One region of the Bradyrhizobium sp. AZCC 1719 genome, then DNA from elsewhere that is predicted to be linked to it. Evidence: predicted binding sites of a transcription regulator. Region 1 holds the regulator's gene; each other region holds the start of a gene.

Region 1 (3,274 bases):
TGAACACACGGCCAAGGCATTCGACAGCGACCTCCAGGAATTGACTCGTCTGGTCGCCGAGATGGGCGGCCTGGCCGAGCGCATGATCACCGAATCCGTCGACGCGCTGGTCCGCCGCGACGTCGCGCTCGGCAAACGCGTCGTCGCCAACGACCTCGAGGTCGATCGTCTACAGCATCTGATCGAGGAGCGCGCGGTGCTGACCATCGCCCGCCGCCAGCCAATGGCGATCGATCTGCGCGAGATCGTCGGCGCGATGCGGGTTGCCACCGATCTGGAGCGGATCGGCGACCTCGCCAAGAACATGGGCAAGCGGGTCGCGGCGCTGGAGAACGATTTCCAGCCGCTGAAACTGATGCGCGGCCTCGAGCACATGACCGATCTGGTGCAGTCGCAGGTCAAGTCGGTGCTGGACGCCTATGCCGCGCACGATCTGCCGGCGGCGATGGCGGTGTGGAAGGGCGACGAGGAAGTCGACGCCATCTGCACCTCGCTGTTCCGCGAGCTCCTCACCTACATGATGGAGGATCCGCGCAACATCTCGTTCTGTATTCATTTGATGTTCTGCGCCAAGAATATCGAGCGGATCGGCGACCACGCCACCAACATCGCCGAAACCGTGTTCTACATGATCGAGGGACAGCAGATGCTCGACAAGCGCCCGAAGGGCGACATGACGACGTTTGCCACCACGGTGCCGAATACCTGACAAAGCGTTTTCAGGCGAAGTGGAGACCGGTTCGCGTGAAGATAACGCGTCAAACAGAAGAGGCTGATGCAAGATGAGCGCGCGCATAATGGTGGTCGAGGACGAGGAAGCGCTGACCACGTTGTTGCGCTACAACCTCGACGCCGAAGGTTATGATGTCGAAACCGTCGCCCGCGGCGACGATGCGGATACGCGGCTGAAGGAGCGCGTGCCCGATCTCGTCGTGCTCGACTGGATGCTGCCGGGGCTCTCCGGCATCGAGCTGTGCCGCCGCTTGAGGGCGCGCCCTGAAACCAAGCAATTGCCGATCATCATGCTGACCGCGCGCGGCGAGGAGAGCGAGCGGGTGCGCGGGCTTGCGACCGGCGCCGACGATTACATCGTCAAGCCGTTCTCGGTGCCGGAACTTTTGGCGCGGGTGAAGGGCCTGCTGCGCCGTGCGAGCCCCGAGCGGCTCGCCACCGTGCTGACCTATGGCGACATCGAACTCGACCGCGAAAAGCGCCGCGTCGCGCGCTCGGGCCGCCAGATCGATCTCGGTCCGACCGAGTATCGCCTGCTGGAATTTTTCCTCGAGCATCCCGGCCGCGTCTTCAGCCGCGAGCAGTTGCTCGACAGTGTCTGGGGCCGCGACATCTATATCGACGAGCGCACCGTCGACGTCCACATCGGCCGCCTGCGCAAACTGCTCAACCCCGGCCGCGAGCAGGATCCGATCCGCACCGTCCGCGGCGCCGGTTACGCGCTGGATGATCGGTTTGCGAAAGTGGAGCCGTAAGGTTTCGCTGTTATCTCGGCGCATTCGGCTGTCGTCCCCGCGAACGCGGGGACCCATAACCACCGATGCTGATTGTTGAGAAACGCTGGAGCTCCAGCGAAGCATAACCACGCACACCCGTGGTTATGGGTCCCTGCGTTCGCATGCGTTCGCAGGGACGACATCTGTGAGCGCGCCCCTTACCTCGTTTGCTTCGGCTGCTGCCTCCGCCGATCGGCGGCGGGCTGGTAGGCGATGCGCGAGTGGTGGGCGCAATAGGGCAGGCCGGTGAGCGCCTTGCCGCCGCAGAAGAAGAATTCCGGGCTCGAGGGATCGCCGACCGGCCAGTGGCAGGTGGCCTCGTTCAGTTCGAGCAGCGACAGCCGCTGGCTCATCGGCACGACGTTGTCGAAGGCGATCGGATCCGGCTCCATCTCGACTTCGAAGGCGTGTGCCAGCGCGGTGTTGCCGCGCGAGACCGGGCGCGACACCCGCATCATCGGCTGGGCGGGGCGTGCCTTGCGCTGCCGCGGGGCGGCCGAGGAGGGGCTCTTGGCACGGCCGGAAAGGCCCAGCCGGTGCACTTTGCCGATCACGGCGTTTCGCGTCACATTTCCGAGTTCCGCGGCGATCTGGCTCGCCGACAATCCGGCTTCCCAGAGCTTCTTAAGCTGTTCGACGCGATCGTCGGACCAGGTCAAAACGGTCATCGTAATCTTCCCTTCGCATCGCGCCGGCCAATCGGGGGCAGCGCCGGCGAGTCAATCGTCTCAAAAATCCCTGCGGTCAGAATCCCTTAGCCCTCGCCGGACGCGCTAACCGCGCCGAACGTTTACGCCTGCACAAAAAGGACTCTAAGGGATCAGAACTGCCGCACGAGATGTCGTACCCGACAGCCCAAACGCTACAATATGGCGTGACTCGGGCGCAAGAGTCCGGGCCCGAACGTCCACATGTTCTGACAATCTAGGCATTTCACTGCGTGTTTTCCACCACACCGCAATCTTACGGATTTCAGCATCTTGCACTGCAGGAAAGGCCGTTCCGTGCGTGTTGACAGCGCTCCCCACCCACATAGAATGCCTCTCACGTGCCGCCCTTAAGAGGCGGCACGTTTCGTTTTCGCAAGACCGGCTGTTGCCGCGTTCGCGCCAATGCACGCCCGCGGCAGGTCTCAAAGGCAGGTCTCAAACCTCAGTGATTGCCATGACCAATAGCGCCACGTCGCATCTGCTCCCCGTCTTCGCCAGGGTCGATCTCGGCTTCGAACGCGGCGAGGGCTGCTGGCTGACGGCCACCAATGGCGAGCGCTATTTGGACTTCACCTCGGGCGTCGCGGTGAATGCGCTCGGTCACTGCCATCCGCACCTGATCGCGGCGCTGCAGGAACAGTCGACGAAACTCTGGCACATGTCGAACCTGTTCAAGTCGCCGGATGGCGAGAAGCTCGCCGCGCGGCTCTGCGAGCAGAGCTTTGCCGACCTCGTGTTCTTCTGCAATTCCGGTGCGGAGGCGATGGAAGGCGTGATCAAGGTCGTGCGCCGCTATCAATTCTCCAAGGGCCATCCTGAACGCTATCGCCTCGTCACCTTCGAGGGCGCCTTCCACGGCCGCACCCTGGGCACGCTCGCAGCAACCGGCTCCGCCAAATATCTCGAAGGCTTTGGGCCGCCGATGGACGGTTTCGACCAGGTGCCGCATGGCGATCTCGAAGCGGTCAAGAAAGCGATCGGCCCGCAGACCGCGGGCATCCTGATCGAGCCGGTGCAGGGCGAGGGCGGCGTGCGCTCCGCGCCGCAGTCTTTCTT
Region 2 (3,274 bases), 1.8 Mb from region 1:
CCCGCACTGGTCGGCGTTTCCTCCGGCGGCGCGCTGGCGGCGGCGGCTGCGATCGTCTTCACCGACAGCCAGATCGGTCAGAACTTCCGCTTCATGCAGCATCAGTTGCTGCCGATCGCGGCCTTCGCCGGTTCGCTCGCGACCACCGTCATCCTTTATTCGATCGCAAGCCGCTCCGGGCGGACGTCGATCGCGATTTTCCTGCTGGCCGGCATTGCCATTGCCGCCATCGCCAATGCCGGCATCGGGCTCCTCGTGTTCGTCGCCGACGATCGCCAGTTGCGCGACATCACGTTCTGGCTATTGGGCTCGCTGAGCGGCGCGACCTGGCCCAAGCTCGCCACGCTGGCGCCGGTGCTGGGGTGCGCCGCTATCGCCTGCCTCTCGATTGCGCGTGGGCTCGACGTGCTGGTGCTCGGCGAGGCCGAGGCGTTCCATAGCGGCGTCGACGTCGAACGGCTGAAGCGGATTTCGATCATATTGGTGTCGGCGATGACGGGTGTGGCGGTTTCGGTCTGCGGCGTCGTCGGCTTTATCGGCATCGTGGTGCCACATCTGTTGCGGCTGGTGATCGGGCCGGCGCACCGGTTGCTGTTACCCGCTTCCATGCTGCTGGGCGCGGTGCTGCTGGTGGGCGCCGATACGCTGGCCCGCACCATCGTCGCGCCCGCGGAAATGCCGATCGGCATCCTGACGGCTGCGATCGGCGCGCCATTCTTTCTGGCGATGCTGCTCCGCCAGCGCGGGCTGGTTTCGCTATGACCGCCATTCTCGAAGCGCAGTCGGCTTCAATGGTCGTTGGCGGCGCCACGCTGGTCGATGGCATTGATCTTTGCGTCGCTCCCGGCGAGATGGTCGCGATCGTCGGCCCCAACGGCGCCGGCAAATCGACGCTGCTGCGAATGCTGTCCGGCGATCTGCGCCCGACGCGCGGCCAGATCAGGCTGAAGCAGCGCGACATTCAAAGCTATCCGCCGCGCCTTCTCGCTCTCCACCGCGCGATGCTGTCGCAGCATGTCAACGTCACCTTCCCGTTCACGGTCGAGGAGATCGTTCATATGGGTGCGGGTGATGCCGGCCGCGCCGCGGCGCAACGGCTGGTCGATGCGGCGCTCGGCGAGGTCGATCTGGCGCATTTCAGCCAACGGCAATTGCCGACGCTCTCGGGCGGCGAACAGCAGCGCGCGCATTTCGCCCGCGTGCTGGTGCAACTCGCCTGCGGCGAGGCGCAGCATGGGCCGGGCCTCTTGCTGCTGGACGAGCCGACCTCGAGCCTCGACATGCGCCACCAGATCGACCTGGTGGAAACCGCAAAGCGGCGCGCGCAGAACGGCACGGCCGTCATCGCCGTGCTGCATGACCTCAATCTCGCCATGCGCTTCGCCGACCGCATCGTGCTCTTGCATCGGGGTAAGCTCGCCGTCGATGGCGGCCGCAGCGATGCGATCACGGCCGAGACCATCCGCCGGATTTTTGAGGTCGATGTGAAGATCGACTATACTGACGCCGGCGTGCCGTTCCTGCTGCCGCAAACCATGCGGCCGGCTGCAGCGCAGTAACACCTAGACCTCAGCCTTATCCAACGCCGTTACGCGGCTTTCACAAAACTGTCAGCCGGCTGTAACAGCCGCTGCGCAAGACACACCGCATCGCTATTCAACAGGAGATCCGCCATGCGCGTGTCATTGCTCTGCTCCGTCGCGTCCATGTTTCTGGCCGGCGCCGCCTTCGCCCAAGGTGAAGGCGAGTTTCCCGCCACGCTGAAGGGCCACGCCGTGCTGCCGGCGCAGACCTTTATCGATGCGCCCGCTGATGCGCCTGACGATCTCAAGACATCAGGCAAATACACCACCGGCCGCCGCGTCGACGCCGCGGGCACCGTGATGGGCAAGTCCTACGAACGCCCGACCGGCGTTTCGCTGCCGTTCAAGGGCCAGCCGCTGCAGGGCCATTCCGGCATCAAGGTGATGGCTGACGGCTCGTTCTGGGTGCTTACCGACAACGGCATGGGCTCGCGCTACAACTCGGCCGACTCGATGCTCTATCTGAACCGGCACAAGATCGACTGGGCGAGCGGCAAGATCGAGCGACAGGAAACCGTCTTCCTGCACGATCCCGACAAGAAGGTGCCGTTCCGCATCCTGCATGAGGACACCGCCAAGCGCTATCTCACCGGCGCGGATTTCGACACCGAAGGTTTTCAGATCATCGGAGACACCTTCTGGATCGGCGACGAGTTCGGGCCCTATGTGCTGAAGGCCGACAAGACCGGCAAGGTCCTGGCGGTGTTCGAAACGACCGCCGACGGCAAGCCGGTGCGCTCGCCCGATCACTGGTCGGTGCAGTCGCCTGCAGCTCCAGGCGCCAGCTACACCACCGTCAACCTCCGCCGCTCCAAGGGCTATGAAGGTTTTGCCGGCTCGAAGGACGGCAAGTTCCTCTATGGCCTGCTCGAGGGCCCGCTGTGGAATGCCGAGAAGAAGGACTTTGAGAAGGTCGACGGCAAGGAAGCCGCGCGGATCCTCGAATTCGACGCCGCGGCCGAAAAATTCACCGGCCGCTATTGGCACTACGTGTTCGAGCAGAACGGCCACGCCATCGGCGATTTCAACATGATCGACGGATCGCAGGGTCTGATCATCGAACGCGACAATGGCGAAGGCACCGCCGACAAGGCCTGCCCGGCCGGCCAGCGCGGCGAGAACTGTTTTGCGGACCTCGCCAAATTCAAGCGCGTCTACAAGATCGAGCTCTCCGACGCCAATGTCGGCAAGCCGGTGCGCAAGATCGCCTATATCGACCTGATGAAGATCAAGGATCCCGACAAGAAGGCGCGCAAACCGCTCAATGACGGCGTGCTGACCTTTCCGTTCTTCACCATCGAGAACGTCGAGCGCGTCGACGAGACGCATATCATCGTCGGCAACGACAACAATCTGCCGTTCTCGTCGAGCCGCGATCCCAACAAGGCCGACGACAACGAGTTCGTGCTGCTGGAGGTGGGGGAATTCTTGAAGGCGAAGTGATTCTATCGTCTCAGCCGCTCTACCCGTCGTCGCCCGGCTTGACCGGGCGATCCAGTACGCCGCGGCGCCTATCGTGTGTACATTCTGGCGCTGCGGAGTACTGGATGCCCCGCCTTCGCGGGGCATGACGGAGAAGATGATCGGTTAACGCCTCACCCCGCAGGCACCATCACCACGCCCTTGTCCTTGGGCCAGCGTATGCGCCACGCGAAGTTGATATCCCTCACCTCGCCCGGCTTGGCCTCGAA
Region 3 (3,274 bases), 1.7 Mb from region 1:
CACCCGGTGGTTTTGAAAACAATCCGAACACGGTGTAGCCGCCGACCAGCACCGCGGAAATGATCGTTGCCGCCATCGTATTGGAGGCGACCTTTCGTACGGTCTCGTAAGTCTGGATCGCCTTCGTGGCAGGCGGCTGCAGCGCAATGGCGAGCAGTTGATCGTAGGTCGCGCGCTGCTCGTTGTCGGTCAGGATGTCATAGGCGCGCATGAGTTCCCTGAACCTCAGCGCGGCCTCGGGATTGTCGGGATTGATATCGGGATGAGTCGCCTTCGCGGCCTTGCGGAATGCCTTCCGCAATTCCTCGGCGTCGTCACTCGGAAGCGCTCCGAGCAAATCGTACAGCGTCCCCATGGTGGTACTCGCGACCGTTTCCCCCTCGGACCGTCCCCGCCGCGGAACTTCCGATTGACGACGCGCTAGATAATCAAAAATATCAAGGCGGTAGGATGATCCCCTTATGGCAAAAGCATGCCATGGTTAACGTCGTTAACCATGCGCTGCGGTTGGGGCGCTCAATTGGCGTGGCAGGGGGTAGGGCTGGCAGCCCCTCCATCACAGGCGGGCCAATCGGCCGCGCCAGGGACGCAGCCTTAAGCGTGCCTAGCCCGTGCCGAACGCCTTGAAGGTGATGATGGTGTGGGTGTCCTGGATCCCTGGAATCACCTGCACCTTCTCGTTGACGAAATGGCCGATGTCGGTGTCCTTATCGACGTAGAACTTGACCAGCAGATCGTAGTCACCGGCAGTGGAATAGATCTCCGAGGCGATCTCGGCCTCCGCGAGCGCATTGGCGACGGCATAGGATTGGCCGAGTTTGCATTTGAACTGGACAAAGAAGGGAACCATCGCTGTCGTCTCCGAATTGGTTGGTCCCAATAGGCCAAAAACCGCTGATAATGGCAAGCCAGCTTGCTGCCCATGCCATGGCGCGGTAGGAGATTCCATGGCCTTCAACCCACGACTTGCACGAGGCTTGCGATGACGGCGCCAATCGCGCTGACCATCGCCGGCTCCGATTCCTCTGGCGGTGCCGGTATCCAGGCCGACCTGAAGACGTTTGCCGCGCTCGGTGTCTACGGCGCCTCCGTGATTACGGCGCTGACTGCACAGAATACCGAAGGCGTCAGCGGCATCCATCAGGTGCCGGCGGAGTTCGTGACCGCGCAGATCGATGCGGTGTTTTCCGATCTCGACGTCGGAGCGGTCAAGATCGGCATGGTGGCGCAGCCATCGGTTATCGACGCCATCGTCGCCGGCCTCAAGCGCTGGTCGCCGAAGCACGTCGTGCTCGATCCTGTGATGGTCGCAACCTCCGGCGACCGGCTGCTGGCTGCGGAGGCGGTCGAGGCGCTCAGGACAAAACTCATTCCGCTTGCTTCGGTCATTACGCCCAATTTGCCTGAGGCCGCCGCGCTGCTCGACGAACCGGTGGCTGCGGGTGAGGCCGCCGTCGAAAGCCAGGGCAGGCGATTGCTGGCCATGGGGTGCAAGGCGGTGCTGATCAAGGGCGGCCACGGGGAGGGCGCCGAGTGCGTCGACTATCTGATCGGCACGAGCGGCACCATCGCGCTGGCCGCGCCGCGCATTGCGACGAAAAACACCCATGGCACCGGCTGCTCATTGTCCTCGGCGATCGCGGCGGAGCTCGCGAAGGGCGAGGGCATGGAAACCGCCGTGCGTAACGCCAAGGCGTGGGTCAGCGCTGCGATTGCGGAGGCAGATAGCTTCAGCGTCGGCCACGGTCACGGCCCGATCCACCATTTTCATAAGTTTTACTAGCTGAACTGTCGTCCTTGCGAACCAGGGACCCCGAGCGTGAGCGCAATCGCGCCCATCGCGCCGCGGCTTATCAATTGAAGCAAGCGGCTCGTTATCTTCTCCAACAATGAGCATCGGTGGTTATCGGTCCCTGCGTTCGCAGGGATGACATTGAGTTGTCGCCGCCGCCGTGTCGCTTGCCTGTCGCATCACGCTGCTATCCGCGAGAGCCAAGGGCGCGGTATTGATTCTCGTGAGGCTATAGGTCGCGTGATCAGTCATCGCCCTGTCACAGAAATCTGGTAGGTGCACAGATATGGGCAGTGACTCCTTGAGTGAAGAGAGCCCCGAACGGCGCTTTCGTACTTTGTTCATCTCCGACGTCCATCTCGGAGCCCGCGGCTCGCAAGCCGACCGTTTGCTGGACTTCCTCAAAAGCCACGACGCCGACACCATCTATCTCGTCGGCGATATCGTCGATGGCTGGGCGCTGAAGTCGAGCTGGTACTGGCCGCAATCGCACAACGACTTCGTGCAGAAGATGCTGCGCAAGGCGCGCAAGGGCGCCAAGGTCATCTACGTGCCGGGCAATCACGACGAGTTCCTGCGCAACTACTACGGCACGCATTTCGGCGGCATCGACGTGGTGGAAAACACCATCCACACCGGCGTCGACGGCAAGCGCTATCTCATCATCCACGGCGACATCTTCGATCTCGTGGTGCAGAACGCGCGTTGGCTCGCCCATCTCGGCGACAAGGCCTACGACTTCGCCATTCAGATGAATCGCCTCGTCAACTTCTTCCGCCGCATGTTCGGCGTGCCCTATTGGTCGCTGTCGCAATGGGCGAAGCTGAAGGTCAAGAACGCCGTGAACTACATTGGCGCGTTTGAACAGACGCTGGCCGGCGAGGCGCGACGCCATGGCGCCGATGGCGTGATCTGCGGCCACATCCACTACGCCACCATCCGCGACGAGCACGGTATCCGCTACATGAATTGCGGCGACTGGGTGGAAAGCTGCACCGCGCTCGCCGAGCACGAGGACGGCCGGTTCGAGATCATCACCTGGACCGATCCGCAGCGAAGGGCGGCGCCCGTTCCCCGCGTCGCGGCGCGCGCGGCATGACGCATATCCTGGTCGCGACCGATGCGTGGCATCCCCAGGTCAACGGGGTGGTACGCACGCTGACCGCGCTGGCGGAGGCGGCCAGGGGGCTTGGCGTCGAGATGAGTTTCCTGACGCCGCAATCGTTTCGCACCTTTGCGATGCCGAGCTATCCCGACCTGCGGCTGGCTCTGCCGCTTCCCGGCAAGATCGCGCAACTGATCGAAGCGGCAAAGCCCGACAGCATTCATATCGCGACCGAAGGGCCGATCGGGCTGTTGGTCCGGCGCTATTGCCGCAAGCGCGGCTTGCCGTTCACCACGAGCTTTCACACCCGGTTTCCGGAATATGTCTCGGCGCGCTCGCCAATTCCGGAATCCTGGGTTTGGTGGGCGCTGCGTGCC

Evidence for each region. Region 1 encodes PhoB, which activates phosphate uptake and scavenging genes when phosphate is short. Its sites were predicted from a motif close to TGTCATNNANCTGTCAT; they were not measured.
Region 2: the regulator PhoB is predicted to act here: its motif matches at 1,609-1,625, upstream of V1292_RS02110 (esterase-like activity of phytase family protein).
Region 3: the regulator PhoB is predicted to act here: its motif matches at 2,039-2,055, upstream of V1292_RS18665 (UDP-2,3-diacylglucosamine diphosphatase).

The regions. Positions count from the first base shown of each region.
Region 1 covers NZ_JAZHRU010000001.1:2,244,810-2,248,083, forward strand. Annotated here, with positions in the region: gene phoU (phosphate signaling complex protein PhoU) at 1-709, shown strand, start outside; gene phoB (phosphate regulon transcriptional regulator PhoB) at 783-1,487, shown strand; gene V1292_RS10630 (GcrA family cell cycle regulator) at 1,667-2,176, opposite strand; gene V1292_RS10635 (aspartate aminotransferase family protein) at 2,673-3,274, shown strand, end outside.
Region 2 covers NZ_JAZHRU010000001.1:426,776-430,049, forward strand. Annotated here, with positions in the region: gene V1292_RS02100 (FecCD family ABC transporter permease) at 1-762, shown strand, start outside; gene V1292_RS02105 (heme ABC transporter ATP-binding protein) at 759-1,559, shown strand; gene V1292_RS02110 (esterase-like activity of phytase family protein) at 1,674-3,026, shown strand; gene V1292_RS02115 (mucoidy inhibitor MuiA family protein) at 3,179-3,274, opposite strand, start outside.
Region 3 covers NZ_JAZHRU010000001.1:3,990,298-3,993,571, forward strand. Annotated here, with positions in the region: gene V1292_RS18650 (J domain-containing protein) at 1-355, opposite strand, end outside; gene V1292_RS18655 (Lrp/AsnC ligand binding domain-containing protein) at 605-850, opposite strand; gene thiD (bifunctional hydroxymethylpyrimidine kinase/phosphomethylpyrimidine kinase) at 983-1,783, shown strand; gene V1292_RS18665 (UDP-2,3-diacylglucosamine diphosphatase) at 2,079-2,891, shown strand; gene V1292_RS18670 (glycosyltransferase family 4 protein) at 2,888-3,274, shown strand, end outside.